Linked DNA regions of Chroococcidiopsis sp. TS-821. The protein of the gene in region 1 binds, or shares a complex with, the protein of each later gene. Links are inferred from orthologs where the notes say so. Each region holds a gene or a part of one and is shown on either strand. Other genes may lie near its edges.

Region 1 (16,613 bases):
TCTTTGGCGGAGTATTTCTACATCGTCTACCAGAGTTGCAAGCTACTTTGGGATGGGATCTCAATCTAACGCAGTTCTTACCTCATTTAGGAGTGTCGTTAATTGCCTTAGTGATTCCTGCAAGTGTTGCGCTGTTTGTATACGGTTTGATGCAGCTATTCTATTTATTCAGCAATTTCGTCAAACAAGCAAAATCCAAAATTATCCCTAAGCCTAAACCGTTTCTAGAAATAGCCTATGGTTATTTACCCCTTGTCTTAGGTGGAAATTTAGCACACTACTTGCGTTTAGGTTTGGGAGAGGCTGGGAGGATTGTTCCAGTAACGTTAGCGACTTTTGGCTATAGCGGTCAAGGAATGCCAATTGTCGTCGCACATCCTGCTGTCACAGCTTTTTTACAAGGAGTCACGTTAATTTTTTCTGTACTGTTAACAATATTCTTGACGCATAAAATTACTCGTCAGCCGTTACGTCTTCTATTACCGCAACATTTAGGTGCGATCGCTTTAACTGCAATGATGTGGATACTTGTTGTCGGTTGGTAAGCGAGTGCAAATCAATTTGCTGTTTTTGATGAGCAACAAGCAAGGATTGTGCGATGAATAAACTAGCAAAATATCGTCATGTGCGAAAAGTTATATCTGAATATGCCACCCATAAGCCCGATCGCGGTCAAATCGATGTGGAAACAATGTGATAGATTCCGAACGCGATCGCTACCAAGTTCTACTGTCGCTGGCGATCGCAGCTTTACGATCCACTGTTTCGGGTGCAGGCAGAAAGAAGCATTGGTGCAGTTAACGATAGGGAAGAGTTACTGAGGCGAATATTTCATTGACCTTTAATCGCCCCTCTCGTAGTTTGTCAAAGGTACAGTTCAGCACCTCTGTTGCCAAGGCTAACGTACACAAGTCTGCTCGTACTTTGGGAAGGAAAACCTGAGTTATCCTACTGTCAGGCTTATATCGGACTCCACATCCGCTTTCATCCCCTCCACAAACTGATCGGTGGGGAGAAGTTGCCATTGGTTTTCACTCTCTAGCTTAAGGACATGCTCGTGGTAGCGCAATAGGCTAGCACGATGACCAACGCTAATATAGATGGCAGCCGTTTCTCTAATTTTCTGATAAATCAGTGATTCGTTTTTCAGATCTAACGCACTCGTTGCCTCATCCAGGATGGCATAGCGGGGACGGGTGAGCAACATTCGGGCGATCGCCAACCGCTGTTGTTCTCCCAAAGACAGGAGGTTACTCCAGTCCAGTTCTATATCAAAACCAGACACGCGATCGGGCAGATCAGCTAAATTCACCTGCTCCAGCACCTGCATCAGTTTATCATTGTCAAACTGAACATCTGTATTAGGATAAAGCAACTGTTCCCGTAACGATCCCAGGATCATATACGGACGCTGAGGCAAAAATAGCATTTCGCTCGATTCCGGACAAACAATCTTGCCCGTTCCCGCTTTCCAGAGTCCAGCGATCGCCCGTAGCAAAGAGCTTTTCCCCACGCCGCTCTGACCAACAATCAGCAATCCTTCTCTGGGCTGCAACGACATGGACAGGTTTTGTACCAGGGTGCGCTGGCGGTTGGGAGTCAGCAGGGTCAGGTTTTCGATCGCCAGGCGAGAATCGGTTTCGGTATTTATCGTGGAAAGAGCAGTATCGGTGACGGAATCGCGCTGAGGTTGCTCGTCCGCCAGGGTGTCCAGGGTTTCATAGAAAGCAGCCAGTCGGCGGATGCCTGCCGCAAAGGCACTCAGGGATTCAAACTGCACCACAATCACCGATACGGCACTCAATACCTGACTGAAGGCACTGTTCGCCTGCGTTACCACTCCAAACTCCACCTGTTCGGCGAAGTACAGAGGAGCCATCACCAGAAACGGCAGAACGATAATCAGGTAATCGTAGCCCGTGGTGAAGAAATTCAGGTTTCGCTGCCAGCCAATCAAGAAATTAAAGTTGCGAATAGCTTCAGAAAAGCGACGTTTCACTTGATTGGATTCCTGTTCTTCCCCTCGGTAAAAAGCGATCGATTCGGCATTATCTCGGACGCGAACCAGTCCATACCGGAAGTCGGCTTCCCGCCGCAATTGGTTATAGTTCAACCCAATCAACCGCTTCCCAAACCAGACCGTCCCAATGGTTCCCACTGCTGCATAGCCTACCAGCACCAGCACCAGAGGAATAGAAATTGACCAGAGGATGCCAGAAAAGGCAATAAGCTGGCTAGCGGAAAAGACGATCGTCGTCAGAAAGCGCAGACTACTCACCGTGAAGGCGCGAATATCTTCGGAAATCCGCTGATCTGGGTTGTCGATCGCACTGATGGCGTTGATATCGTAGTAAGCTCGGTTGTGGAAGTAGCGATCGAGGAAGTATGTTGTCAACCACTGTCGCCAGTACAAACCGAGCTTATCGCGCACATACACATAAAAAACGCTAACTGGAATCGCAACTACAAACACGCCAAAGTAAATTAAGACCATCCGGTAAAACTCTGGCACGTTGCGTTCAGACAAAGCTGTGAAAAAATCGCGCCCAACGAAATTGAGTACCGCATTCATCACGGTGAAGGAGATCAGCAAAACGAGCAGCAGGGCTAGTATTCCCCGCGCTTTCCACCGTTCTTCCGAAAACCAGTACAGCTTGGCGATCGCCCAAAATTGCTTCAACAGGCGGCGATCAACGCGGCTAAAACGTTCAACAACAGGACGATCGGCTCGAACCATAACACTATGAATTCAAAAAATAAAAAATCATGGTGCAATGGTAGCAAAGCCTACAGGGGACGTTTGATGATCAAGACACCGTTTAAAAACATCGTTTCTTTCCTCACTTGGGAAAGGAAAACTCTACAGAATCCTCATCCACAGGCGTACGGTTTCGATAGTATAGCTCTACGCAAGTAGATTAGGACAATACTTGAAGGCAGCATCGACACAATCACCAAAGTTCTCAAACTCATCGCAGCGCTGCCGCATCCAAATGGGTAGTCGTCCCGATTATCGATGCCTGCTTCATCGACATAGACTATCGCACCCGCAGGTTTGATCTTCAATTGTTAAATAAGTATTGAGATTCTACGCTTAACACGTCACGATCTTGTTGCAAACAACTGCGCGCGCGACGAAACTTCAAGCTTACGAAATATTTGCTTCAAAGCTTGCTTTCCTGAATTCTGAGGAATCTAAATTTTCTTGCCAATTTCTGCATTTGTTCGCCCAGAAGCAACCAATTTGATATTTGGCTATTCACATTGCGTTAGGCGATCGCACGTAGCGCAACCCGAAAATTTCAGCCTGATGAAGCACAACATTACAGATGACCAGCGATCGCGTCACCCACACAAAATTCAAGATTTAATTAGGCTGAAAATTAATTTGAATTATTCTGTTCTCAATTACTCGCGATATATTCTCAACTAGCAGATACTAAAACTTCTGTTACATTCGCTGAGATTACCTCTGAATCTGCTTTTGACGCATTACACGCAGCTGCAAAGTGTTTGTCAATAACTTGGGGAATTTCTGCGGCTTGAATGCGACTATAACGGGTTTTATCGGGCATAACTATATTGGGACCTGCTTTGCACTGTTTGAGGCAACCTGTACCTTTAATAGCAACTTCGTTTTCTAAACCGCGATCGCTTAAAGTTGCTTGTAATGCTTGACAAACTGCTGTCCCGCCCCGCTTCATACAGCTGGACTTTTGACAAACTAAGATACTTGCTTTCTTTTTGCTTGGTGCTACTTTTGGAGAAGCCGCAGTTTCTGACGCGTGAGGTGTCGTGCGCGTAACTTGTGCGGCTTTGAGTTTGAGTTTGCCAGTTTTTAAATCAAGCTTGCGCTCGCCTAGTACTTGCACCCAATCACCAGGTACTAATTGCAACTCTTGTTTCCGCAGCTCTTTGCAGGGTTTAATCCAGTATTCTCCTTCTGCACTTGCGATACGCAAGTATTTAAGCTTGTAACCATCTTCTAAAATGAAATTTAAAAACCGTCCTTCCAACGTAAAATCTGATACTTTTTTACTTTTGAATTTACCCATGTCAAGTTACCTTTTTATTGAAAGTGTCTTAAAAATCTTGTTCCCAACAGCGTTCTAACCAACAGAGCAAATCGCGACGGGACATCTTGAATTGTTTTGATACACTCCAAAGTTGAATGGCGGTAGTAACATCAACAACGCGAACTCGTAGTGGTTGATTAGTGGCACACCAACAAGGAATTTCGAGCTCTTGTAACCTTTGGTAGATTTGCCATCTATTTACGCAGTTCACCTCCACCATCTCGTCGACATTCAGACCAACCCCCGACGCCAAGACAATTTCCTCCATATATCTCCGTTAAGTGAACCCAACCGATTGCGATCGAACGCAGGAAAAATTTAACTTTAAATCTAGAATACATTAACTGCGAATAATTCTCAAAATATTTGCGAAAAAAAAGCAAATCAGGCGGGATGTGAAGACTTTGTAAACGCTAAAGTAAAGCGATCGCAACGATCGCAGCGGTTGCGAGGCACTAGAATGGTACAGGATGCTACATTGAGCGGACGTGTTTCCAAAATACAATGCTCAAAAAGAGAGGAGAAATATGGCTGAAGCTCAAACTGTATTACGTAACTTTGGGCAGGTTTACGATAACCCCGTCCTGCTAGATCGCTCAGTAACAGAGCCAATTTGCGAGGGCTTGAACGCCGCCTTAGCTAGCTTCCAGGCTTTGTACATTCAATATCAAAAACACCATTTTGTTGTTGAAGGCGCAGAATTCTACCAGCTACATCAATTTTTCAACGAAAGCTACGACGAAGTTCAAGAACACGTTCATGACATTGGCGAACGTCTCGATGGTATTGGCGGTGTCCCTGCTGCAACATTTAGCAAGTTGGCGGAACTCTGCTGCTTTGAACAAGAACCGGATGGGGTGTTCTCGTGTCGTCAAATGGTCGAACACGACTTAGCTGCGGAACAAGCCATTATTGCTTTGATTCGCCGTCAAGCAGCCCAAGCCGAAAGTCTAGGCGATCGCGCCACGCGCTACCTTTACGAAAAGATTTTACTGGAAACTGAAGAAAGAGCCTATCACTTAGCGCACTTCCTGGCTCATGACAGTCTCACCTTGGGCTTTATGGGTAACGGGAATAGTAACTAGTGGTTAGTGGCTAGTGGTTAGTGAGTGACAAGAGTGGCTAACAACTAGTCACTAGTCCTCCGCCAATAGTAACTTTTCTCCCCTACACCTGAAGCCCCTCTGCTCCCCTGCTTTCTTCCTTAAGTCATCAAATCTTGGAAAACTTGCTAAATAAACCACAATTAATAGGGGCATTGCCGCTTAAAATAATCAGGATTCAAAATTTCCTTCTCTAGGTAGAAAGACTATGCCCCGCCGTGACGATATCCATAAAATTCTATTGCTTGGTTCCGGTCCAATTGTGATTGGACAAGCTTGCGAGTTTGATTACTCCGGTACGCAAGCCTGTAAAGCTCTCCGCGAAGAAGGATATCAGGTGGTGCTGGTGAACTCAAATCCAGCAACGATTATGACCGATCCGGAAACAGCGGATAGAACATATATTGAGCCGCTAACACCGGAAATAGTCGAGAAAATTATCGAGAAAGAACGCCCTGAAGCTTTGCTACCCACAATGGGCGGACAAACTGCACTTAATATTGCTGTAGCTTTGTCGAAAAATGGAGTTTTAGAAAAATACGGCGTCGAATTGATTGGTGCGAAGTTATCCGCAATCGAAAAAGCAGAAGACCGCCAACTTTTTAAACAAGCGATGGAGAAAATCGGAGTGGGCGTGTGTCCCTCTGGTATCGCTTCCACAGTCGATGAAGCAAGAGCGATCGCCAAACAAATTGGTACCTATCCGCTGATCATTCGTCCAGCTTTTACACTGGGTGGAACTGGTGGCGGAATTGCCTATAATCAAGAAGAATTTGAAACAATGGCGCAAGCGGGAATTGACGCGAGTCCAGTTTCCCAAATTTTAATTGAGCAGTCACTCCTCGGTTGGAAAGAGTACGAACTCGAAGTGATGCGTGACTTGGCGGATAATGTCGTGATTATCTGCTCGATTGAAAACCTCGATCCGATGGGGATTCACACTGGAGATTCGATTACAGTTGCACCCGCACAAACTTTGACCGATAAAGAATATCAGCGCCTGCGCGATGCTTCGATTCGGATTATTCGCGAAATTGGTGTAGAGACAGGTGGTTCGAATATTCAATTTGCGGTGAATCCGGTTGATGGCGAAGCAATCGTGATTGAAATGAATCCTCGCGTCTCGCGCAGTTCAGCTTTGGCGTCTAAAGCCACAGGTTTCCCGATCGCTAAATTCGCCGCCAAACTAGCCGTCGGCTATACGTTGGATGAAATCAAAAACGACATCACTAAGAAAACCCCCGCGTCATTCGAACCAACGATTGATTATGTCGTCACGAAAATTCCGCGATTTGCGTTTGAAAAATTTCCTGGTTCGGAACCTGTATTGACAACACAAATGAAGTCTGTCGGCGAAGCAATGGCAATTGGACGGACGTTTCAAGAATCGTTCCAAAAAGCTTTGCGCTCGCTCGAAACCGGACGCGCTGGCTGGGGATGCGATCGCGCTGAAAAACTGCCGAGTGGCGAACAAATTCGCGCGCAATTACGCACGCCCAACCCAGAAAGAATCTTTGCGGTACGTCACGCAATGCAGCTAGGACTAGGTATTGAGGAGATTTACGAACTGACGGGTATCGACCCTTGGTTCTTGGATAAAATGCAACAATTGCTCGAAACAGAGAAATTCCTCAAGCGGACGCCACTGCATAAGTTGACAAAAGAGCAACTTTATGCAGTAAAGCGTCAGGGATTTAGCGATCGCCAAATCGCGTTTGCCACAAAAACAACTGAAGATGAGGTACGTACCTATCGCCAACAACTCGGTGTTATTCCTGTTTACAAAACAGTAGATACCTGCGCCGCTGAATTCGAGGCGTATACTCCTTATCACTACTCCACCTACGAAGAAGAATCCGAAGTACAACCATCGGATAAACAAAAAGTGATGATTTTAGGTGGTGGTCCTAACCGCATCGGACAAGGTATTGAGTTTGATTATTGCTGTTGTCATGCCAGTTATGCACTGAAAGCCGCAGGGTACGAAACAATTATGGTCAACTCAAACCCTGAAACTGTTTCGACAGATTATGATACAAGCGATCGCCTTTACTTTGAACCGCTGACCAAAGAAGACGTCTTAAACATCATAGAGACCGAAAAGCCAGTAGGAGTCATCATTCAGTTTGGCGGACAAACACCACTCAAATTAGCAGTACCTCTACAAGAGTATCTCAACCGCCCTGAAGTTAAAGAATTGCTGCCAACTCGAATTTGGGGAACTTCTCCCGATTCGATCGATATTGCCGAAGACCGCGAGCGATTTGAGAAGATATTACACGAGTTAGATATTGCGCAACCGCCAAACGGAATTGCACGCAGTTATCAAGATGCACTCGCGATCGCAAGTCGCATTGGGTATCCGGTTGTCGTGCGTCCGAGTTATGTTCTCGGCGGACGGGCGATGGAAATTGTCTACTCGGATACGGAGCTCGAACGCTACATGACATTTGCAGTACAGGTAGAACCAGAACACCCAATATTAATCGATAAGTTTCTGGAAAATGCCATTGAAGTCGATGTCGATGCGATCGCCGACAGCACTGGTAAAGTCGTCATTGGCGGAATTATGGAACACATCGAACAAGCAGGAATTCACTCTGGCGATTCAGCATGTTCTTTACCCGCGATTTCGCTTCCGTCTTCTGTATTAAATAAAATTCGCACTTGGACTGTACAACTCGCGCAGCGACTCCAAGTAGTTGGATTGATGAATATTCAATTTGCCGTTGTTGGCGCGCACAGCTACAATCCTCAAGTTTACATTTTAGAAGCAAATCCCCGCGCTTCGCGCACAGTACCTTTTGTGTCCAAAACAACCGGTATTCCGCTTGCCAAAATGGCATCGTTGATTATGTCGGGGGAAACACTAGAATCGCTCAACTTCACCCAAGAACCTATACCAAATCACATCGCGGTCAAAGAAGCTGTACTGCCATTTAACAAGTTTCCTGGTACAGACACAATTTTAGGACCAGAAATGCGCTCGACGGGTGAAGTGATGGGCGTTGATAGCGATTTTGGCAAAGCATTCGCCAAAGCCGAATTGGGTGCTGGAGAAATACTACCGCGTCAGGGTACGGTGTTTGTCTCGATGAGCGATCGCGACAAAACACTCGTTGTTCCAGTTGTTAAAGACTTTATCGACTTGGGCTTTAAAGTTGTCGCCACTGACGGTACGCGGCGCGTTCTCAAAGAGCACGGTTTAGACGTTGAGTTAATTCTCAAACTTCACGAAGGACGCCCCAATGTTTTGGACGCCATTAAAAACCAACAAATTCAACTGATTATCAATACTCCCTCTGGTGAAGAAGCCCAAACTGATGCGCGTCTCATCCGTCGTACTGCGTTGGGTTATAAAATTCCAATTATTACAACTATTGCCGGTGCGAAAGCCACCGCTGCTGCTATTCGTTCTTTACAAGCAACTTCGCTAGAGGTCAAAGCAATTCAAGACTACATTGGTGCTCATAATTAAGTAGCTGTAGTCGTTAGGACTAAAAGTGGTGTCTTGTTGGTAATGACAAAACACCATACTCTGAAATCTAAAAAGTTTAGAAACTATTAGTCCTGTTTAAGAATCTTGCTGTATCATTTAATATCCAGTATTTCAGTAACCGCGGCTGGGCGGCAAACGTTCCACTGGAGTTTAACAAGTTTTGTACCATTCACCTAGTGTTGATCAACCGTAAAAATGTTTAAACTGATCGTCAAGTAGTGCAGCTTATCGCAAAATTCAGATCTCATTTTCAACCCAGGAAATGTAAAGAAATGTGTAGAAAACAAAATTACGGCAGAAAAACAGATTCCTGCATTAAAATAAACATTCTAAGTACAACTAGTAAAAAATTCGCTCGAAATTAACAACGTTTTGTTTTCCAGGATGCAATTGTCAAAACAATTAGTCGCTAGGCTGTAGTCAAAGTCAAACCAACCTTATCATCCGGTTTGTAGTAAGAACGGTGAGGAGTAAACAAGCAGTGTGAGAACAAGCGCAGTTATGCTGATTCAGGCACTGAAAGTTAGCAGCACTAGACTAATAAAGGTTACAATAGTTAACATAGGAGCATTCAGATTTAAGAAAGTGATGACAAGACAAAAAGTTTTGACTGCTTTGTCTGAGGTTATCGCCTTCAAATTTAAATTTAGGTTAAATTTCTGAGTCGAACACAAAATCGTTCATAGTCAACAAGCTTCTAGTTTTTGTTGGGTGTGACTTTGCACAAAAGTTGCCAGTCAATGCTCGCACCATCTCGCCAACCCTCTGATTATCAATTTACAAGCGTAGTGCCATGAAGACTGCTCAGACAGCCACAGACCTTGTGCGGACTTATCTGCGAGAAATTGGTCGTGTACCACTTTTAACGCACGAGCAAGAAATATTGTATGGCAAACAAGTGCAGCGCTCAACTGCCTTGCAAGAAATTAAAGAGTCGCTCAGTGCGCAGTTGAATCGAGAACCAACACTAGAGGAGTGGGCTGCATCTGCAAAGCTCGATCCAGATGAACTCAGTAAAGCGATCGCCCTAGGAGAAGTTGCCAAACGTAAGATGGTAGAGGCAAATCTCCGGTTGGTCGTGTCGGTAGCCAAAAAATATATCAAACGTAACGTAGACTTATTAGACTTAATTCAAGAAGGCACGATTGGAATGCAGCGCGGTGTAGAAAAGTTTGACCCCACAAAAGGGTATCGCTTTTCCACATATGCTTACTGGTGGATTCGCCAAGCAATCACGCGCGCGATCGCTGAAAAAGGTCGTACAATTCGATTGCCAATTCACATTACCGAAAAACTGAATAAAATCAAAAAAGCCCAACGACAGCTATCGCAGCAATTAGGACGCGCAGCAACAGTTTCGGAATTAGCTGCGGAACTAGAACTATCTCCCAAGCAGGTAAGAGAGTATTTAGAACGCGCGCGGTTACCATTATCTTTAGACCTACGCGTAGGAGATAACCACGACACAGAACTCGGAGAACTGTTAGAAGATACAGGGGTGTCTCCTGATGAGTTTGTGTTGCAATCGTGCATGTCTACTGACATTGAGCGGATGATGGCGGATTTGACACCCCAGCAACGAGAGGTTTTATCACTGCGGTTTGGTTTAATCGACGGACAATCGATGACACTGGCAAAAATCGGCGATCGCCTCAATATTAGTCGCGAACGCGTCCGTCAAATAGAACGCGAAGCACTTACAAAACTCCGCAAGCGCAAAGCCGACATGGATCAGTACTTAGCAAGCTAGACGCGGGCAAGTACAAACTACTGGAAGCGGTGCGATCGCACTGCTTTGCACCAGTGAGAGAATCCGTCACCCTGATGTTCGGTTTCACCAACACGCACAATCTACATAGCTTGTTACATTAATTTGCAGAAGACAACAGTTAGGCAAACTATTAACAGCAAAGTGAACTTCTCTTAAGTCAAGAGTAAGCAGCTATTGCTCAACCGGAGGTACAAAGTGAGCGACGTATCTAACCAAGTCTCAGGATTCTTTGATGGCGAGTCCGAAAATGGTAACTTGCTATGGCAGTACGTTCAAGGGCTAAGCCCAGAAACTGTTAACCAACTATCTAAGCCCACGTCTGGCGAAGTGTTTCAAATTATGGAACGCAATATTATTGGGCTATTGGGCAACTTGCCTCCAGAACACTTTAACGTCAGCATCACAACAACTCGCGAGAACCTGGGTAGACTACTAGCGTCGGCAATGATTAGTGGTTACTTCCTGCGCAATGCTGAACAAAGAATGCTTTTTGAAAAGTCCCTACACGCAGCTGAAGTTAATCACTCTACGCATGAATAACAGCAGCATCTGTCATCTAAATTAGCTCTTGAAATATGTCACTAAAATAAGCACTGCGCATAGATTTAAGAACTCGGTAAACACAATTTTCGTTTCACCGAGTTATTTAATTAGGAGGCATCTTTTCTGGCCACCGACCTCTCAGACCTTTGATGATATTGTATTTACAAGCTAGTCCACAACTTTGTGTGAGGTTTCTGGGTGACGATTCCACATAGAATTATTGGTGTTGGTGTAATTTGGAATGACCGCGAACAAATTCTGATAGATCGCCGTCGTCCAGAAGGAAGTTTAGGCGGGTTGTGGGAGTTTCCTGGAGGCAAAATTGAGCCAGGAGAAACTGTTCAAGCGTGTATCAAAAGAGAAATCAAAGAAGAATTAGGAATTGAGATTGCGGTTGGCGAACATTTGATGACCGTTGACTATACTTATCCGCATTTACAAGTGACATTGACTGTACATTTGTGCCGTCACCTGGCTGGCGAGCCAAAACCCATTGAATGTGATGAGGTACGGTGGGTGAGCTTAGATGAAATCGAGCAATATTCTTTTCCCACAGCTAACACTCAAATTATTGCTGCAATTAAACAATATACTGCTAGTAGGAATTAGAAATTAGCTAAGAGCCAAAGACGAACTACTCGTAATTTAATTGGGATAAACGGGCAAAGTAAAATGAAAACAAGAACCACCTGTGGGTGGACAATCTACCCAGATTTGTCCGTAGTGCGCGCGAATAATACGCTGACACAAGCACAGACCAATACCGTAACCATCCTTTGCTTTGTCTCTTTCTAAACGAAAGCGGTCTTCAAAAATGCGATCGCGATTTTCTTCAGGAATTCCTGGTCCTGTATCGCAAACACTGAATTGAATTTTTTGCGTCGTGCGGTGTAGCGCCGAGATGTGGATTTTACCATTAGCAGGCGTGTATTTAATCGCATTATCAAGCAGGTTAATCAGCACTTGGCGAATTCTTTCTTGATCCGCATAAGTTCGTGGTAAGTCGCGCGGAATATCAGTTTCAATTTTTAAACTTTTTGCCCTCGCGCGATCGCTCAACTGCATTAGAACCTCATGACACAGTTTTTCTAGCTCTACTTTTTGTGGTTGAATGTCTAATTCGGCAGCAGTTCCTCGCGCTACTTGTAATAACCCAGCAATCATTTTATCAATTGACCGCGCTTGCGTCCGTGCTTGTTTGAACAACTGCGCGACTAAGTTCGGTGAAAGTGGCGGCGTTTGCCCTTCGCGTGTTAGACCTGCTTCTAGCGTTTCTAGCGCGATTGAAACTGCGGTTAATGGATTGCGCAAATCGTGCGCTAGCATGGCAATCACTTGGTCTTTAAACTGTAGCTGTTCTAGTAGCTTTTCTTGCTCGCGTTTAAGACTGAAAATTTCATCTGCCATTAAAATGACTTCAGCCGAATCTGCAATCGAACGCATTCCGTTTTGAGGCGATCTAACACGTTCTGGCTGCACGTTCTGGGACTGAAGTTTTTCTGCTACTGCTTTTTGCCAGCGCGGCCACCATGATTGTAACTGAGCAATTAAATTACTGCCTGCTAACGTTTGCCGTGGTTCTGGATGAATTTTAATTAGTGCTGGAGTTGCAACTAATTTAAAGTGTTCTGCAAAATATGGCTGTTCGCCCACATCAATAATTTGGAGTTCAAAAGCATACTTCTCTTGTAACTCTTTGAGATAGTGATAGATCTGCTGAATCTGTTGCTGAGAACCTGAACGTTCATCAACGAACAGCAATAGCTGAAACGGTGTGTGAGAATCACTAAGCTTTTGAGGAAAAACCTGCATGAAATTTTGTTGCAGCACGGGAAACAGGTCAAGCTTGCCAATTGTCTTATTCTTAAATTTAATATTTATTTTGCCTTTTGCATACTCAATATATCACTCACATGTTTTTCATACTTCGTCTGCACTTTCATAAAAATTTTCTAGTTTTAGTAAAAAATTATACACAAAAATTGCTAGCAAAGAGCATGTAGTCGCAAGCAGCTGCAGCGACTATTGCCAAATTACGTTAGCGTAAGAAGTGATGGTATCTTCTTCAAATGACTGTGTTGACCTCAAGATGCTTTTTCAAAATAGCTGGTTTAGCTGTGTTACTGGCATCAGTAAGTGCCTGTGCTAATAATCCATCTGGCAGAAACCTAGAGCAAATGTTCGCAGCAGACCCGAGGCTCCAGGACAACCCAGCGATCGCGTTTGGTACTAGTAATAATAACAGTAATCAAACAGCTTTAAATACCAATGTTCAGCTACCAGCAGACTTTCCCGCAGAAATACCTCGCTATCCTAACGCGCAGTTGCAGCAAGTTACAGCCTCAGAAACGCGCTGGACAACACCCGATCCGATAAATTTCGTTCAAAGTTTTTATCAAAACCAATTTCAAGCAAACGACTGGGAGTTGCTTCCGAGCGAACAAGAGGGAATAATAGAAGCACAACGCGATGGGTTGCGCGTTACCGTAACGATTCCTGCACCCAACCAAAGCAATTCTGTCGAGCCAAACACATCAGGAAATACCGAATTCACGCTGCAATACACGCGCGATACAACTGCCACAACTAGCACGTCCTCAAACAATGCCGATCTAGCTAATGTACCGCAACCAGGAGATCCAGATTTTATTGGACCGGTACCATTACAACAAGCCAACGGCAATGCACAAGCGGCAAATAACACTGCGCAACCAACCGCAGAACAATCTTTTAATGACATTAACCAAGTACCGCAAGAACTGCGTCAGTATCTTCAAGACTTGAGCGCCTTAGGCGTGTTACCATTGCAAGCAACATCTACTAAAAGCGATTCAGCGAATCAATTTGAACCGAATAAAACTGTTACGCGGCGCGAGTATGCGCGTTGGCTAGTTGCTGCCAATAATCGATTTTATGCCGATAACCCCGCAAAACAAATTCGCGCAGCATCGTCCTCGACGCAACCAGCGTTTCAGGATGTACCAGCTTCCGATCCAGATTTTGCTGTAATTCAAGGTTTAGCCGAAGCAGGGTTAATTCCTAGTCCCCTGTCAGGAAGTGCAACAACTGTGCTATTTCGCCCTGACGCGCCGCTGACGCGCGAACAAATGATTCTTTGGAAAGTTCCTATTGATACTCGTTCCTCACTCCCCAATGCTTCCGTAGATGCGGTTCAGCAAACCTGGGGCTTTCAAGATGCAGCAAAAATTGAACCAAGGGCATTACAAGCAGTTTTAGCCGATTTTCAAAATAGCGATCGCTCAAACATTCGCCGCGTTTTTGGATATACAACGCTGTTTCAACCCAAAAAAACGGTAACTCGTGCAGAAGCTGCTGCGGCGCTTTGGTACATTGGCACTGCTAGTGAAGGCGTTTCGGCACAAGATGCCCTTAGACTACAGCAATCAAGTCCATCACAAGCGACATCATCAGATCCATCTTTTAGGACTGAACAAGAATGACCTTTTCATTAGCCACCCATCAGTCACTAACCACTAATCGCTCACCCCTCACTCCTCCGACAAGAGATAATAGTAACGTTGAAATCAGAATGGTTACATGACACAGCAATTGAGTGCCACTGAAATATTTAAAACTGCTTATGAGAATCGCTATACCTGGGATGAAAACTTTCCCGGATATAGTGCTGATGTGGAGTTGAAGCAAGGTTCTGAAGTCTACACCGGGCATATACGCATCAATCGCGATTGGAGTGTAGAAGTTACTGGTATTGACAATGAAGAAGTACAAGAGAGTGTTTACACGCAACTGCGCGATATCGTAACGCATCGCAAACGCTCTAGTTTTGAGCAATCGCATGGTAAGCATGAATTTAATTTGGGTGAAACCGATGCTTCCGGCGCGGTTGAGATCCTCGTGAAGGGCGATTCAATGGGGTCTAATTACAAAATTCGCGGTACAGAAATTTGCCAAGTTAGCCGCGTTATGGGACGCATGGCGTTCGTTATTGACACCCATGAAAGTTTAGATACTGGCAATGGTTACGTTGCATCCCGCTACGACGCTGTATTTCGCAATCCGCAAACGAATGATGTCATTCGAGTTTTAAAGTTTGAAGATACTTATGAAAAAGTAGGTGATTACTACGTAATGACAAAGCAAGTGATTCATTCGTATGAGAACGGAGAACGCACCACGACAGAATTTAATTTCTCAAATATCAAGTTGCTTGAACCCGCAACAGTCGAGGCATAATGAAGTTACCGGCTGCGGGCGATTGCAAATTAGATCTAGGATCGATGTATCAACTATTTACAAGCTGAACGAGGTCTAAATCAATGGAACTGACAGTAAATAATGTAGAAACAGTTCTGGATGAATTGCGTCCTTACCTAATGTCTGATGGCGGTAATGTCGAGTTGGTCGAACTAGATGGTCCTGTAGTCAAGTTGCGGCTGCAAGGCGCGTGTGGTGCTTGTCCTAGCTCGACAATGACGCTGAAAATGGGTATCGAACGCCGTTTGCGCGAAATGATTCCAGAAATTGCAGAAGTTGAGCAAGTACTGTAGTCAATAGATAATAAAGGGACTAGAGACTAGGAAGGCAAATTAGGCTAAAGTGGTTAAGAAAATATAATAGTTTTTTTGACTTTCTGATAAACCTAGTAATACCTAGCCTCTAGCCCCTCGCTTATGGCGCATCCTCTATACGTTGCATTCATTTGGCACCAACACCAGCCATTGTACAAAGGTCGAGATAGCAGTATTTCTTTGTCTGCACGCAGTCAATACCGACTACCTTGGGTACGGCTACATGGCACAAAAGATTATTTAGATTTAGTATTACTCCTCGCACGCTATCCAAAGTTGCATCAAACCGTCAACTTGGTTCCTTCGTTGATTCTGCAACTCGAAGATTATATCGCTGGCACGGCATTTGACCCGTATTTAGCTATAAGCTTGACGCCAACCGAGCAACTCTCACAAGCACAACGACAGTTTATCGTTGAACACTTTTTTGATGCGAATCACCACACGTTAATTGACCCGCACCCCCGTTATGCCGAGTTGTACCACCAAAGACAAGAACAAGGTAAAGCGTGGTGTTTAGAAAATTGGCAGTTACAAGATTATAGCGATTTATTGGCATGGCATAATCTCGCGTGGATCGATCCGCTATTTTGGGACGATCCAGAAATCGCTGCATGGTTGCAGCAAGGGCGGAATTTTACTTTAAGCGATCGCCAGCGGATTTATTCTAAGCAACGTGACATTTTGGGGAGAATTATTCCTCAGCATCGCGAAATGCAGAATGCAGGACAGTTGGAAGTTACCACAACGCCTTATACGCACCCCATTTTGCCGTTACTTGCCGATACCAATTCGGGGCGCGTTGCTGTACCCAATATGACACTGCCCCAACACCGATTTCAATGGGCAGAAGATATTCCTCGGCACTTGTATAAAGCGTGGGAATTATATCAAGACCGCTTTGGAAGAGAACCTCGCGGATTATGGCCTTCAGAACAGTCGGTGAGTCCGGAAATTTTGCCTTATATTGTCAAGCAAGGATTCAACTGGATTGTATCAGATGAAGCTGTCTTAGGCTGGACACTACACCACTTTTTCCATCGCGATGGTGCGGGTAATGTATGCGAACCT
Region 2 (15,737 bases), on another replicon or contig:
GATGGATGTATTCTATTGCTTCGCGACCGTGCTTGCGGTTGATAAATTTGGGAATCAGCCCAGCATCAAGAGGACCAGGACGATACAAAGCTAAGATTGAAGAAATATCTTCGATACACGAAGGCTTTAAATCGCGTACAATTTGTCGCATTCCCGAAGATTCAAGTTGAAAAATCCCCTCAAGTTCACCTTCTTCAAGAACTTTGTAGGTTTTTTCGACTTCTCTTGGCATTTTTTTGACTTCGCCCTTGGCTAAGATTTTTTGAACCTTTCTTTCTTCCAAAGGTAAATAGTCGGGGTCAATATCAATATTTTGATTTTGTTTAATTAATTCAATGGTTTTTTGAATGAGTGTTAAATTCTTCAATCCCAAAAAGTCCATTTTCAGTAATCCCAGCGATTCCAAGTCTTCCATGAAATACTGGGTAATCACTGAACCATCATTGTTTCTTTGTAGTGGAACAATTTCGTCTAGCGGTTCAGAAGAAATGACTACTCCCGCTGCATGAACGCCGAAGGTTTTGTTAGTTCCTTCTATGCGAATTGCCATATCAACCCAGTGGCGGACTTTGGGATCGTTTTCATATTTTTCTTTAAATTCTGGTGCTGGAGTAGCATCAGAAATCATCACAGAAAGTTTAGTTGGTTTACCCCGCACAACCGGAATCAGCTTCGCCATGCGATCGGCTTCACCATAGGGAATATCTAGTACCCGCGCCACGTCTTTTAAGACAGCTTTGGAAGTCAAGCGGTTAAAAGTAATAATTTGAGCAACTCGCTCTGTTCCGTATTTTCGCGTAACATATTCAATAACTTCATCGCGCCTTTCGATACAAAAATCTGTATCAATATCCGGCATTGATTTACGCTCAGGATTCAAAAACCGCTCAAATAACAAGCCATGATGAACAGGGTCAATATTTGTAATTCTTAAAGCATAAGCAACTAAAGAACCAGCAGCCGAACCTCGCCCAGGACCAACCGGAATTTGATTATCTCTCGCGTACTTAATATAGTCCCAAACAACTAAAAAATAAGTAGAAAAGCCCATTTGTTGAATCATTTTTAGTTCATAATCCAACCTTTCTTTATATGTGGGGTCAATTTCATTACGCGATCGCCGATTAAATCGTTGTAGCATTCCCTCCCAGACGACTTCTTCTAAAAAAGTATCGGCGGTGTGTCCTGCGGGAACCGGATAATTGGGAATTCGCGGTTCGCCCATGATATGGTATGGTTCTACTTTGTCAGCAATTTCTACTGTCGTTGCGATCGCTTCTTGAATCGCGTCATCGGGTAGGTGATCGCGAAACAGTTGACTCATCTCTTCTGCTGATTTGAGATACTCTGTCCCGCTGTAGCGCATGCGGTTGTCTTCCGAAATTAATTTTCCTGTCTGAATGCACAACAACGCGTCATGGGCTTCTACATCAAAGCAAGAAATATAATGCGAATCGTTTGTCGCAATAAATTTAATTCCTAATTCTCGGGCAATTTTAACGATTTCAACATTAACAATTCTGTCTTCTTGCGAACCGTGATCTTGAATTTCTAGATAGTAATCATCTCCAAAGATATCTTTATATTCTTGTGCAACTTTACGTGCAATGTCTAATCTTCCTCGCAAAATCGCTTGCGGAACCTCTCCTCCTAGACAAGCGCTCGTAACAATTAATCCTTCACGATACTCTTTTAATAGCTCTTTGTTGATACAAGGACGCGAGAAAATTCCTTTGCCTTGAATACCTTTCAAGTGCGAGATTGTTGTTAACTTAACAAGATTTTTGTAACCTTTTGTGTTTTTTGCTAAAACAACTTGGTGATAGCGAGGACGACGTTTCTTTTCCTCAATATCTCCATTAATGACATACATTTCATTGCCAATAATTGGTTTGACGTTCTTATTTCGGCAAATTTTAATAAGTTCGATCGCACCATACATCACGCCATGATCGGTAAGTGCGATCGCTTTCATTCCTAACTCATGAGCTCGCTCAACGAGTGCTGGTATTTGACTTGCACCATCGAGTAGGCTGTAATCGCTATGAATATGTAAACCTACGAAAGACATAAACTTTATAATCAGAGAATTAAAGATTGTACTTCAAGCCACTTCAAAAGACTTGCCTACGGTTAAAGGTTCTGGCAAAGTTTCACCATCTTCTATGCCGATTCAACCACAACCTCTAACACTTCTCGAGCATTTTTCAGCACTTCTTCACAGGTATCTCCGCGAGTATGACAAAACGCTCCCCCTCAGAAAGACTCATAGGCATGCACTAGACGTATTCTTTACTTTAACGTTGTCACGTACCCAAGTATCCTAGAGATAGGGGAGTTTCTTGCACTGCTCCATTCAACTTTTGCAATCGATAAGCTTTTGCATAAGGGCGAGAACTACTGCTCTCGTCTATTCTTAATAGAATGCAGCGCCTCGCCATCATCTACGGCATATCCGTCAATAATTTTTCCTAGAGAAAATAAACGAGGGTTAGCAGGTTTTCTTTCTAATTCTCCATCATAATGGTGGCAATTGCTGCCCTGGAGCCAGCTAAGACAAAGTAACACGGTTAAAATTCTCCAAAAAGTGAGGGAACTCCTTGCTCGAACCAGCAAATCGAACCTGCTCTTAAGCCAGTAAGGATGACACCGGTTTCCCAAGCTGCTTTGAGAACTGTGTCGAGTCCCCATTCTTACCAAAACGCCAGTAAGTTCTTGGTACTTCCGCCTCTTACATCAATAATGTCTTGCTCTAGCACTAAAGTTCTTATGTCAGTGTTTGGCGGTTTAAATAGTGATAAATGCGATGATGTGGATGGTAATGTTGAGTAAAAGGCATAAAATCTGTCAATGTAATCTGCTGCATCGCCACTCGCGGTAGGAAGGAAGCATTTTGGCTTTTCTTTTGAGACACCGCCACCCATGGCTATAATTTGTCGGCATAACACGATAGGCGATCGCCTCACTGAAATGACACCTTTTGTACCCAAGCGCGGAAAGCTTTAACTGCAGTGTTTCTTCCCTGGATTTTACTTTCGGCAACGTACTGGGGAATAACTTCTATAATTGGCAAGTTGGGAAAAATCTGACTTTGATTTGTTGCTACATACTGATGATTTTGCAGTGTATGTATTTGTAGCGATCGCCCGTCATAAATCCACAACTCAGGAACGCCTAAAGCTTCATAGCTACTTTTCTTGATTTCGGAAGCACTTGTAATATTAATTTCAATAGCTAAATCAGGCGGTGGATCGAAGTTAACATCGATTTTACTTTTACCTCTAATTGCTGCTTCATGTTGAATATAAAAGCAAGCATCAGGTTCTACACCACTCGCCATGTCCCGACGCTTAAAGGTAGTAGAACCGAGATTTCTGAATTCAATATCGAGTTCTTCTAATAAAATCTCGACTAGGTTACTGATGAGGATTTTACCATCTTCGCGTTCAGCCAGCGGTACCATAATCTCTAGGATTCCTCTGTAGTAGGCAAGCCGAGAAGCACGCGAGTTACCTAACTCGTCTAAAATCTGCTCAAACTCGCTCCAGTTAATATTTCGTAGTAGTACTCTTTGCCCTGGCTTAACATCTTACTGATTTAGTTGTAGTTGCACTTTTTACCTTCCTATGTTTCAGCGTTCCGCCATCTGTTGAGTTGAGACTTGTCGAACAAAGTTTTGCACGACTTGAAAATATTGAGAACCTGCAACTTCCGCGACATTGTTGTGTCCCGCACCAGGAATCAGAATTAATTGCTTCGGTTCGGGTGCAGCAGCGTAGAGTTGTTCGCTCATTTGCGCGGGAACTTGCCAATCTGCCGTTCCGTGAATGAATAAGACAGGGATTTGTAGTGCGCTAACTTTACTGATTGAGTCGAAGCGCTGGCGTAAAATTAGATCGACGGGAAATATGCGGTAGGCACGTTGAAAATCGATCATGGCACGGATCGAAGTAAACGAACTTTCGACGATTAATCCAGCGGCGTTGGGTTGTTGCAGTGCTAAGTGAATGGCGATCGCACCGCCTAAAGAATGCCCATAAATAAAAATCTGGCTTGGATCGATCTGTCGTTCATTAACGAGATAATCCCACGCTACTGCAGCATCTTGGTAAACAGTCGCTTCTGACGGAAAAGCTCCTTCACTACGTCCGTAGCCGCGATAATCAATGAGGAGTACTGAAAAGCCCATCTGGTGAAACCGATGGGCGCGATCGACATTTGCACCAATATTAATACCGTTACCGTGCAGATAGAGCAAAACTTTTTCATTCGCTTGAGTTGCGGGAATCCACCAACCATGAATGCGTTCGATTTGCCCTGTGGTTGTAGTGACAGGTAGCCACACTTCTTGATAGCGGAGATTGAAAAACTCTGGTGTCGTTTGAATAACAGGTGAAGGAAAAAAAATGAAGCGAGTTTGCTGGAAAAACAGATAGATGCTAGTCCCGATATAAAAAAGTGCAGCCATTAGCCCAGCACTCAGCAGCCACCTCAAAGAGAATTTGTTGAGCATAGATATCCTTCTACGCGCGTACAAATACACAACTTCAATGATAAGAACTCCGCACTGTGCATCAGTTGATTAGCCCTAAGGGTGGCGATCGCTATATCAACTTTGGAGTCTTTTTATGCCATTCTGTTGCTTGCTCGTAAGCATGCGCGACTTGAAATAGCAAATCCTCGCGCAATACGTTGCCAATCAACTGTAGTCCGATGGGCAAACCCTTGTCATCAAAACCACAAGGAACACTCATTCCTGGTAAACCAGCTAGATTGACGGTGATTGTCATCAAATCCGTTAAATACATGCTTAGGGGATCGTCCGTCTTTTCTCCTGCTTTGAATGCTGTTGTTGGTACAGTCGGACACACTAGAACATCGACCTTCGCAAACGCATTCTCAAAGTCTTGCTTAATCAGCGTGCGGACTTTTTGTGCCTTTAAATAATACGCATCGTAATAGCCTGCCGACAGCGTGTAAGTTCCTACCATAATCCGCCGTTTGACTTCAGTACCAAAACCAGCAGCACGAGTTCGGTTGTACATCGAGAGGAGGTTTTCGGCATCTGGAGCGCGGAAACCGTATTTTACACCGTCGTAACGCGCTAAGTTTGCCGAAGCTTCTGAGGGCGCAATGATGTAATAAGTTGGTAGCCCGTAGCGAAAACGCGGACAGGAAACTTCTTGAACTTCTGCGCCTAAATCCTTAAGTTGTTCAATTGCTTTGGTGACAGCTTGTTCCACCGCCGGATCTAACCCTTCGCCAAAGGTTTCTTTGATAATGCCAATGCGGAGGTTTTTCACGTCGGGTTTTAAAGCTTGCGTATAGTCTGGAATTTCGACTTTGAGACTTGTCGAGTCTTTAGGATCGTATCCAGCGATCGCGCCGAGTAAAATCGCGGCATCTTCTACAGTGCGCCCAAATGGTCCAATTTGATCTAACGATGAAGCAAACGCGACTAAACCGTAACGCGATACCAATCCGTAAGTAGGTTTCATTCCTACTACACCACAAAACGACGCGGGTTGACGAATTGAGCCTCCGGTATCAGATCCTAAGGCAACAACACATTCTTGCGCTGCTACCGCCGCAGCCGAACCACCAGAAGAACCACCAGGGACTCGTTCTAAATCCCAAGGATTGGCGGTGACTTGAAACGCGGAGTTTTCTGTAGAACTGCCCATCGCAAATTCATCTAAATTCGTTTTTCCCACCATGACAGCACCTGCGTCAGCTAGCTTTTGCGTCACGGTTGATTCGTACGGCGGGACAAAGTTCTCCAAAATTTTAGAAGCACACGTTGTCCGAATTCCTTTGGTACACAGATTGTCTTTGATGCCAATTGGAATTCCTGCGAGTAACCCAATTTCCTCTCCCGCAGCAATTTTGGCATCCACTGCTTGCGCCTGTGCTAACGCCGTATCTGCTGTTACCGATATGAAGCTATGTAATTTCGGCTCTAATGCTGCAATGCGCTGCAAGGCTTCTTGAGTAATTTCAACCGCAGAGCGTTCTTTGCTCACCAGTTGTTGGTGCAACTCGCGGATGGATGCCATTGTTTGCTCCTTTGACTTGTAATCCAGATTATTTAGTTTAATTCAGGACTTACGTAAAAAGTGACTTCTTCAAAAGGATCGGATGTCAGGGATCGGAGGCTAGAGAACGATTGATAAGTGTTGTCGTTCCTCTTTCTGCTTTCTGTGCAAGGTATTCGAGGAAGCTTCATCGATAAATAAGCTCTAGTGATATTTATTGTAAGTTTTATATTTTCTTGTCTCCCTGACTGACTTCTATAAATCTTATAGTAAATATATTGCGGTTAATTTTTATCTAGTGTCCACATCTCAAAACTCTCAACCTGTCAAGCTCAACGTTCGCATTCAAGGAAACGGCTTTCCCATTCTTTGCTTACACGGTCATCCAGGTTCAGGGCGCAGTCTATCAGTTTTTACTGACCATTTATCGCAGCGTTTCCGTACGATCGCTCCCGATCTCCGCGGCTATGGTAGCAGTCGCACGCAACAAAATTTTGCCATGAACGACCACTTACTTGACTTAGAAGCACTGATAGATAGCTTCAAAATTCAGCGCTGCTTAGTCCTTGGTTGGTCGTTGGGAGGAATATTGGCAATGGAACTCGCACTCAAATTGCCTGACAGAGTTAGCGGGTTAATCCTTGTCGCCACTGCAGCGCGTCCTAGAGGTAATCATCCACCAATTAGCTGGCAAGATAATGTGTATACTGGTGTAGCGTCTATTCTTAATTGGTTGCAACCAAGTTGGCAGTGGAATATTGAAACGTTTGGTAAGCGATCGCTCTATCGCTACCTGATTCAACAACACTCGCCGACTGCCTATCGCTATCTTGCCACTGATGCGATCGCCGCGTACCTGCAAACTTCTGCTGCTGCACAACGCGCGTTGAATACAGCGTTGCGATCCGGTTACGATCGCCTTGCCGACTTACACAAAATTACTTGTCCAAGCTTGATGCTCGCTGGAGCAAGCGATCGCCATATCACTGCCCAATCAAGTCATGAAACTGCTCGGTACTTGAAAAACTGTCAATGGCAATGCTATCCCAATACCGCCCATCTTTTCCCTTGGGAAATTCCCCAGCAGGTACTCAGCGATATTGATAAGTGGATTGCGCAGTATCCCGATGTTGTCAAGTTTAAATAAATTGCCAGTGACGAGCGCTCAGCAAGCCGCAGAGTCTATATTTAAGTTAGTTTCGTCTTTGGCACCGAACACCCGCCACTAACTTGACTTGCTTTTACATCTGACCGCTAAATATTGGTGTCGCTTTCGGCTGAATCATTCCCAAGTCGTCAGCAATTGTCAAATTCTTGGGCTTGCAACGCTTGACTTTCACTGTAATTCCTTGCGCACCTTCTTGTTCTAAATCTTCAAGATACCCAGTCTTAGCAGCGTTTGCTTCCTTAACGCTCAAGAAAGGACCAAAGTAGTACGTGCAGCGCGGATTTTGTGTAACAATTTCTACCCACCAAGCCCAGCCAATGCTGTGAAAGAGATTAGTTAAAACTTCTTTAAAACTATCCCAAAATGTTTTCATATTTGCTGTTTTGTCCATTGGTTACAGATGTGACGCGGTCTGCTGCTGCTTCTAATTACTTCACACTTTGTTATACTCTGTTACGCTTCTTTTTTCAAATTATCTTATTTTAATTTTTCTAAATGAAGCATATTTAACCAACGTTGGCGAAAAATTTCGTACAAAGCCATTCCTGCTGCGACTGAGGCATTTAAGCTTGGAGTATTTCCCGAAAGTGGAATGGACACTAGCACGTCACAGCAGCGTTGTGTTAACAAACTCAAGCCCTCACCCTCAGCACCAATCGCCAAAACGATTGGTCCTGTAAATTGGACAGTATGCAATGGTTGGCTTGCGGTTGCGGCTGTACCATAAATCCAAAATCCTGCTTCCTTGAGTTCTTCTAAAGCGCGGCTAAAATTAACGACTCTCGCGACAGGAAATTGCTCCAAAGCACCAGCAGCTGCTTTCATCACACTCGATGTAATTCCTGCGGCTCGTCTTTGGGGGATAACAAGTCCCTGCGCTCCGATCGCTTCAGCCGTCCGAATAATTGCTCCTAAGTTGTGGGGATCGGTAATACCTTCTGCTGCTACAATCACGGGTGATTCGGCGATTGCTTTGGCGCGAGCAATCAGTTCATCGAGATCGGTGTATGCATAGGGTGCAATTTGCGCTGCGACTCCTTGGTGATTCGCATAATGCGTAATTTGATCTAGACGCTTTGGTTCAACTTCGTCAATCACTGTTCCGTTTTCTTTAGCTTGGGAAATCAAAGAATGGAAACGGGGATCGTAGCGCAATCGCGATGTAATCCAAATCCGATTCAGATGTCTTTGATTCTCTAAAGCAGCTAAAACAGGGTGACGACCGTAGATAAGATCGCTTTCTTCTGCTAAAGGTTGTGAGTGCGTACTATTGACAGCATAATTAACTGAAGGTTTTGTTGATGCAGTGCGACTCTGATTCAGAGATTTCAGCAAAGGCTTGGAGCTTTGTCTGATTCTGACTGGCTTGTCATGCTTTGCTTTGCCCGTAGATCTAAATTTTTGTTGTTTGTTCGCCATTTATATAGTTACAGTGTTAAATTCTTTGGGCATCCCTACTTCTCGACTTTAACTGAGAAGAATAGCCAATTTCAGTATAGAAAGACAATTTCTATCACTCATTTTTATCTTGCTCAAAGTGTAGCTTGTGCAACAACTGAGTCAGACGCTGACAATCAGTGAGAAATAGGTAGCCGACTAAGGTTTCTAAACTTGATGCTTGTTGATAAATTTCAGGTTCGATCCGCTTTGGCGGCTTCGTTGTCGCATTTCGACCGCGACGAACTATATCTAACTCGGTATTGGTAAGGTAGGGAGTCAGCGAGCGCAAATGTAATGCTTGTGCTTCGGCTCTTACCTGTGCCACTACTAAACGATGATAAACACGCGAGCGCTTTGGTGGCAGTAGGTAATAACGCCTAATATAAAGTTCATAAACTGCATCTCCTAAATATGCCAAAGCACTCGGAGAGACCTGCTGTAGCTGTGATAAGTCTTCAGCCAAGGTTGGTGTCAGTTGCTCTAACCTAACAGTTAGTTCGCCTTCTATTATAGATGAGCCATCGAGTAGCTCTTCCTCCTTTTGATTCACAACTAGGATTTTCCTTTCTCTTTGGATTGGTAGTGTTTATAAATTTGGCAAAACTACCGAGCTAGTTTTAGTAACTTCTTTTTATCTTCGATCCCTGTATTCTCCTTAAGTTAATGCGATCGCAGTTGGCTGCGTGATAGACAGGATTTGTCTAGCAGCGAGTTCCCCCGTTCTGCTTTAATAAACATTTTTTATAAGCAAAAATCAAGCTACCCAGATAATACAACCGGATAGCTATATCAGCCTTGCTTCTGTTGCCAGATCATGACTGTTTAACGTTCTCTAGCGCGACTTCCACTGAGGGACGCAGCGAGAGAAATTGCTCTAAACGAACTAGCTTAACTGTTTGAGTCACGCGGGCATTAGTCACAATTTGTGAAGTGCCGCCAGCACTTTGTGCTTGTTTGGCAAGTTGAACCAATGCTCCTAAACCTGAGCTATCAACAAAGTCGATTTGGGAAAGATCCAAAATAATATTTTTTGGTCCCTCTTCGATACATTTGCTGATAACCTTACGAAAGGTTGGCTCAGAGAAAGCATCTAGTAACCCTGTAAATCGAAACAATTGGTAATTGTCTCGCACTTCACGGGTTCCTCGCAGACTAACCGTAATATTCAGTGGTTCAGCAATAATACCCTCCTCTTACTACCTTAAATGCGATGTTTAAAGTCGAGGCTCAAGTATAGAGCGTTTTTTGAGGCGTTGTCTACTATCATGAGGCAGAAATTGCGGAGCGAAAAGAACTAGCGCTTGGTTGCTGATTTCTGCTTGGCTTCGCGCATCAATTTTACAAACTGCTCAAATAAATAATCGGCGTCATGAGGACCAGGACTAGCTTCTGGGTGATATTGCACGGAAAATAGCGGTAATGATTTGTGTCGCAATCCCGCAACTGTTAAGTCGTTGAGGTTGAGGTGAGTAATCTCAATATCTGCATCCGGCAAGGAATTAGCGTCGATCGCAAAGCTGTGGTTTTGACTTGTGATTTCTACACGTTGCTTTAAACCTGCCGGTTGGTTCAAACCACGATGCCCAAACTTGAGCTTAAAGGTTTCTGCGCCGAGTGCGTGACCTAAAATTTGATGTCCCATACAAATGCCAAACATTGGCTTTTGACTAGCGAGGAGTGCTTTTGTTGTTTCGATTCCTTCAGTGACTGGTGCGGGATCGCCAGGACCATTAGAAAGAAAAATTCCATCAGGGTTGTATTTAAGAATTTCTTCAGGAGGAGTGCTGACAGGCACAACAACAATCCGACATCCATAACTGGCTAAACGGCGGAGAATGTTACGCTTCACCCCGAAGTCAATCGCAACAACTGTTAAAGGTTCTGTAGCCTCTTGATTAACTGGCTTAAATTCCCAAATTGCCGTTGTGGGATCGGACCATTCGTAAACGTTAGCCGTGGTTACTTCACGCACGAGATTCAAGCCTTTCATGCTAGGTGCTGCGGTAACTTGCTCTAGTAACTCAGCTTCGTCTAGTTCGGTAGAGATTCCGCCATTCATCGCACCTAAAGCCCGAATTTTACGAGTAAGGGCGCGAGTATCAATTCCGTAGATGCCAGGAACGTTATGCTGTTGTAGGTAATCTGGCAAGCTAGCTGTCGAACGCCAATTACTCGGTTTGTAGCAGATGTTGCGCGCTACTGCGCCTCGGATTTGCGGTTTATGCGATTCTTCATCGTCTGGATTTACGCCTGTGTTACCGAGTTCAGGATAGGTGAAGACAACAATTTGTCCGTAATAACTGGGATCTGTTAAAACTTCTTGATAGCCTGTCATGCCAGTATTGAAAACAACTTCCCCAATTGTGGTTCCGGTAGCGCCGAACGAAAAACCACGATAAGTAGTTCCATCAGCAAGGACAAGCAGCGCTGGTTTAGCGTCAAATAGGGACATAAGCAATTAATCTCAAGGCTCTGACTGGCATCAGGCTAATTATGCCACGAGTCAATTATGTCTTGGTATGACTATGTAAGAATGCGATCGCATTTTCGCGACTGAAACGTATAAAACTCGCATAAAAATTCTCTTGATATTGCGTAAGTTTTTATTACTTCCCACCGTAATAAAAAGCAATTTCTTTATCTTTAAGCGGCGCAAAGTCCGCATCAATGAGCATTTGATTTAATTTATCTTGGGGAATATGTTTCGCGCCAATCCGTACAATTCGCGATCGCATTGTATTGGAAACACCGCTACGTTGTCTGCCTGCTTCAAGTGCCATTACTTGGCGATAGAGTTCGAGTTTGGCAGGAGGAATCGGGGTACCATCAAAATCGATTCCTGAGGCAATCGCGACATCAACAGCATCAGCACCTGTTGTTTGAGACGGAGAATTTTGCGAATTCATGGTTTGCAGTAATCACAGCTACGGTTGCATTTTATCAAAAGCGATCGCTTCTTTTTTTGGCAAAATTGGGTATTCAAACACTTGTCACTGTCAAAGCTTTTGATCTAACCTCAAGCCAACTACGTACCCTCACAACAGTTCTGCTATGTCTGACTTTCCTATTCCCGACTCACAAGACCGATCGCTGCAAAAAGCATTTACTAACAAGTTGATTGACGAGTATTTTGATTACTCTGAAAGCTGGCTGCGGGCAATTTTGAGAATGTGTATTTTTTCACTCACTCACATCGGGGGAAAAACTGCTTTAGCGATCGAGTGTCCAAATCAAGCAGTTGCTAGACGCCTCAGCCGCAAAACCTATCCTTTACAGCAGTTTAGCGAGGGCTTTTCTTCGAGTTACCCTGCAAGTAGGCGAGTTTTGATTTGTTATCAAGATAGTGCGCTTGCGACTTGGCGATGTTTTGATACAGAAAGTAATAGTTGGAAAACGTGGGAAAATTTACAACTTCCCACAGCTTCGACCGATAGCTAATTTTTGCAAAAATAGTGTTATTAACTTTTCGTCAAGTTTTTATAGAATTGTTACCTCAAAATGCTGAAGTATTTTGGGTAGATTTTATCGGCTTTAATGAGTTGTCTTGAGCCTGCGAAGGGATATGCATAGACTTCTTAAAAGGAGAATCGCTTGACGTGTTAGAGCCAATGCTTATCTCTTCTAATAATTGAGCAATTTGTGCTGAGGTCAAATGGTGCTTGAGTAGTTGCTTGTGCTTGGCGATCGCCAGCAGTTGTTGTAACTCTTCTATCGATAAGACCGTGTCTTCTTGAGAAGTTGTTTGGCTAGATGCCGCTAATTTTAATGTAATTAGTACTAGGAAGCGTTGTAGTACAACTCGTTGAGTAGGTGTTAGTTCTAATTCATCTGCAAATAATGCTAAATTTTCATTTATTTGGTCTTGACTTTTTGTCTTTGTTGTGCAGTCTGCTGTAATCGTTCCTAAGATACTAATAATTCCACCTAGCAGCGTTCCTAAATAAAGTCCTGTTATACCGCCTTGCCAAACTGCACCAGGTGTCACCCAAGCATGACAAGCTGTTTTTAAGCCCCAAGGTTGGTTTTGGCATTTTTGACTTTGAATTTGTAAGCTGATTTGACTTCCAAAATAAGCGCTGATAATTCCAGAGGTCAGCGCTACTAAAGTACAAGCTAAAACTCGTTTTGGTTGCCAAAATTTGCTCATTAACCCGTATTCCGCATACCAGCAGCAATCCCATTGATTGTGAGCAATGCACCTCGCAGCAGTTCTCCTTTACTGTAACGCGAGTGAATGACTCCTGATGTTGTGTTCGTGCATTGACGCAGCCGCTTGAGCAGAGAAACTTGTAAAAAGCCTAAGGGTACAATCGTGCCATTGCGTAACTGGACAGACTTTTGCAAAACAGGATCGCCATCAAGAAGGCGTTTATGACCAGTGATTGTCAACACTAAATCTCGCGTTAGGTAAAATTCATTAGCAATTTGCTCAAATAGTCTTTCAAAGCGAGCTAAATCTTCGGGTCGAGATAATTCCTGCACGTAGTGCTTTGCCATTTGCAAATCTACTTTTGCTAGAGTCATTTCGACTTTAGAAATCGCCATCTTAAAGAAAGGCCATTTGAGGTAAAAATAGCGCAGCAGCTTGAGATGTTCTTCGGGTTCTTCGTTCACAAATTCTTGTAATGCAGTTCCTACGCCGTACCATGCGGGTAGAAGAAAACGGCTTTGCGTCCAGCTAAAGACCCAAGGAATAGCACGCAATGAGCTTAGGTCTTTTTTACCACCTTGACGACGGGCTGGTCGAGAGCTAATTTGCAACTGGCTGATTTCCTCGATGGGCGTTACTTGATGGAAAAAGTCGATAAAGTCTGGCTGCTCGTAAATTAAAGCGCGATAATGACTGCGCGATCGCGCGGCGATTTCTTCAATAATTTCGTTCCAGGGTTGAATATTGTCAAATCCAGTCCGCAATAAACTTGCTTGTACAACAGCAGCTGTAATCGTTTCTAAATTGTAGATCGCCAATTCAGGCAAAGAATATTTTGAAGCGAGGACTTCTCCTTGTTCTGTAATTTTGATTCTACCGTTAATACTGTGTCCAGGCTGTGCCAAAATAGCTTCGTAAGCTGGACCGCCACCACGACCAACTGAGCCACCGCGTCCGTGAAAAATCCGCAACTGCAAGCCGAATTGTTCGGCAATTTGTTGAAGTGCTTTTTGGGCTTTGTGAATCTCCCAGTTGCTGCTTAAGAATCCTGAATCTTTATTGCTATCAGAATACCCCAACATCACCTCTTGGAGATTCGGCGTTAATGTTGAAGGTGGTGGGGGTGGTGCTGTAGCGGTTGACGAGCTTTCTGATGACTGCGCGTGATAGCCACCTGCTAGTAAGGCACGATACAAGGGTAGTTCAAACAACTGTTGCATTACCCTTGGCGCTCGCAATAAATCCTCAACAGTTTCAAATAGTGGCACGACTTGTAGGGTGCTTGTGCCTGTCGCAGGGTCGTACAATCCTGCTTCTTTGGCAAGAAGTAAAACTTCGAGGAGGTCACTCACTTCATGACTCATGCTAATGATGTAAGTTTGGCAAATACTAGGACCAAACTCTTGTTGTAGCGAGCGCACAACCCGAAATGTTTCGATAACTTCGGTTGTTTGCGGACTAAAAGGCAATTCAGCAGGAATGAGTGGACGACGCGTTTGCAATTCTGAGACTAACCAAGCAACGCGCTCAGCTTCCGATAGTTCTTTGTACGAGCGCGGTACTATTTGCAAATACTGTAAAATTTCCTCTAATACATCCGCATGACGCGACGACTCTTGGCGAATATCAAGATGTGCTAAGTTGAAGTCATAGATCTCGACTTGACAAATGAGATTTTCTAACTCGCGGCAAGTTAAGCCTGTTGCTTCTAGGTTACGCTGAATTAAGCGCAATTCTGCTAAAAATTCTGCACTAGAGCGATAAATTCCCCGCGCGTCGCTTTCACTCTCAACTATTTCGCGTTGTCGTAAATCGCGATTATACAAACGACTATTGCGATCGCGCGTGTTCTCTAAACGCTTAAGTAGATAGGATAGTTTGAGGCGATACGGTTCTTGTCGGTAGCGTACTGCTAGTGCCTCGTAAACTTCACTCATTTGCGATTGATCTTGCTCTAGCGATTCGAGTAATTCTGGCAAGACATCGCTCCAGTGCAGCGACAAACTTAATAAATTAATTAAGTTCTTCACCGACTGAATATACTTCTCTAAAACCATTTGCCGTTGATAGCAAGCGGTTTGCCAAGTCACTTGAGAAGTCACAGAAGGATTTCCGTCGCGGTCTGCACCTACCCACGACCCAAACTTACAGAAATTGTGCTTCGGTGCATTCAGTCGAGGAAAAGAACTAGCAAGTGCGTGTTTAAATCGTTGATGCAGCTGGGGTATCTCACTAAAGAGAACTTCTTGGAAGTAGTGCAGTGCATACTCGACTTCATCTAACACAGTAGGTTTGAACTGATGCAATTCATCTGTCCGCCACCACAGGCGGATTTCTTCGGTAAGCTGTTCGCGTAGCTGTGCGGCTTCCCAAGAAGTTGCTTTGTTGAGACCTTGCTTTTCTTCTAGCTGATCCAACTTTTGAAGTAACTTTGCCATGCGCCGCTGTTTTTCGCGAATCGTCGGGCGCACGATTTCGGTTGGATGTGCCGTAAAGACCATACGCACATCGAGTTGGTCAATCAGACGTTGAATTTGCTGAGGTGGTACATTCTGCTTTTTCAAGTGCGGAAATAAAGCGTGGAAGGTACTATATTTTTGATCGTCCAACTGAATTGCTTGCCAACTTTTTTCGAGCATATCCGCTCCTGGTTGCCCATTGAGCGTTTTTTCCGAGTCAAGCAACTGACCATTCATTGATGCTGCTTGTTTGCTAAGCGCTGTAAGCTGCGATGCGCGCGCGAGTTGCAGCCGCTGTTCGTAGTGTTGCTCGACAATATTTATCAGCTGAAAATACAAAGCAAAAGCGCGTGCAGCTCGAATTGCCTCATTGAGATCGAGTTGTGCAATCAACTTAGTCACTTCTGCTGCGCGATCGTTTGTCGCTTGTCCTTCTGGAGAACACAAATCGCGTAGCTGACCCAAAAGATTAACTAATTCTTGAC

Evidence for each region.
Region 2: the proteins of carB (region 1) and carA are in contact, whole or in part, in a solved structure (PDB 1KEE), measured with the Escherichia coli proteins. The link is inferred for Chroococcidiopsis sp. TS-821 from one-to-one orthologs.

Annotation. Positions count from the first base shown.
Region 1 is NZ_MVDI01000003.1:176,729-193,341, reverse strand. Bases 5,053-8,857 are described here. They hold carB (carbamoyl-phosphate synthase large subunit), read left to right. Parts: upstream 5,053-5,387; coding sequence 5,388-8,657; downstream 8,658-8,857. Other genes in these bases: B1A85_RS11255 (Dps family protein), read left to right, coding at 5,053-5,161. Outside these bases: B1A85_RS11280 (cyclic nucleotide-binding domain-containing protein), read left to right, coding at 1-545; B1A85_RS11275 (ABC transporter ATP-binding protein/permease), read right to left, coding at 944-2,737; B1A85_RS23605 (hypothetical protein), read left to right, coding at 3,206-3,433; B1A85_RS11265 (ferredoxin), read right to left, coding at 3,426-4,055; B1A85_RS11260 (Asr1405/Asl0597 family protein), read right to left, coding at 4,084-4,344; more of B1A85_RS11255, read left to right, coding at 4,604-5,052; B1A85_RS11245 (RNA polymerase sigma factor, RpoD/SigA family), read left to right, coding at 9,472-10,428; B1A85_RS11240 (DUF760 domain-containing protein), read left to right, coding at 10,645-10,989; 8-oxo-dGTP diphosphatase MutT, read left to right, coding at 11,191-11,601; B1A85_RS11230 (histidine kinase), read right to left, coding at 11,638-12,804; B1A85_RS11225 (S-layer homology domain-containing protein), read left to right, coding at 13,062-14,453; B1A85_RS11220 (DUF3386 domain-containing protein), read left to right, coding at 14,551-15,207; B1A85_RS11215 (NifU family protein), read left to right, coding at 15,291-15,521; B1A85_RS11210 (glycoside hydrolase), read left to right, coding at 15,645-16,613. UniProt on the Escherichia coli protein: Large subunit of the glutamine-dependent carbamoyl phosphate synthetase (CPSase).
Region 2 is NZ_MVDI01000007.1:907-16,643, reverse strand. The notes cover bases 9,017-11,945. They hold carA (glutamine-hydrolyzing carbamoyl-phosphate synthase small subunit), read right to left. Parts: upstream 11,096-11,945; coding sequence 9,938-11,095; downstream 9,017-9,937. Other genes in these bases: B1A85_RS16745 (hypothetical protein), read left to right, coding at 11,695-11,945; B1A85_RS16750 (DUF4090 family protein), read right to left, coding at 11,250-11,549; B1A85_RS16760 (STAS domain-containing protein), read right to left, coding at 9,456-9,776; B1A85_RS16765 (Mini-ribonuclease 3), read right to left, coding at 9,017-9,151. In the rest of the region: B1A85_RS16810 (DNA polymerase III subunit alpha), read right to left, coding at 1-2,071; B1A85_RS16795 (Uma2 family endonuclease), read right to left, coding at 2,963-3,553; B1A85_RS16790 (alpha/beta hydrolase), read right to left, coding at 3,632-4,513; Asp-tRNA(Asn)/Glu-tRNA(Gln) amidotransferase subunit GatA, read right to left, coding at 4,605-6,056; B1A85_RS16780 (alpha/beta fold hydrolase), read left to right, coding at 6,334-7,182; B1A85_RS16775 (DUF1816 domain-containing protein), read right to left, coding at 7,277-7,576; 23S rRNA (guanosine(2251)-2'-O)-methyltransferase RlmB, read right to left, coding at 7,681-8,622; more of B1A85_RS16765, read right to left, coding at 8,717-9,016; more of B1A85_RS16745, read left to right, coding at 11,946-12,081; B1A85_RS24795 (hypothetical protein), read right to left, coding at 12,137-12,790; ppc (phosphoenolpyruvate carboxylase), read right to left, coding at 12,790-15,737. UniProt on the Escherichia coli protein: Small subunit of the glutamine-dependent carbamoyl phosphate synthetase (CPSase).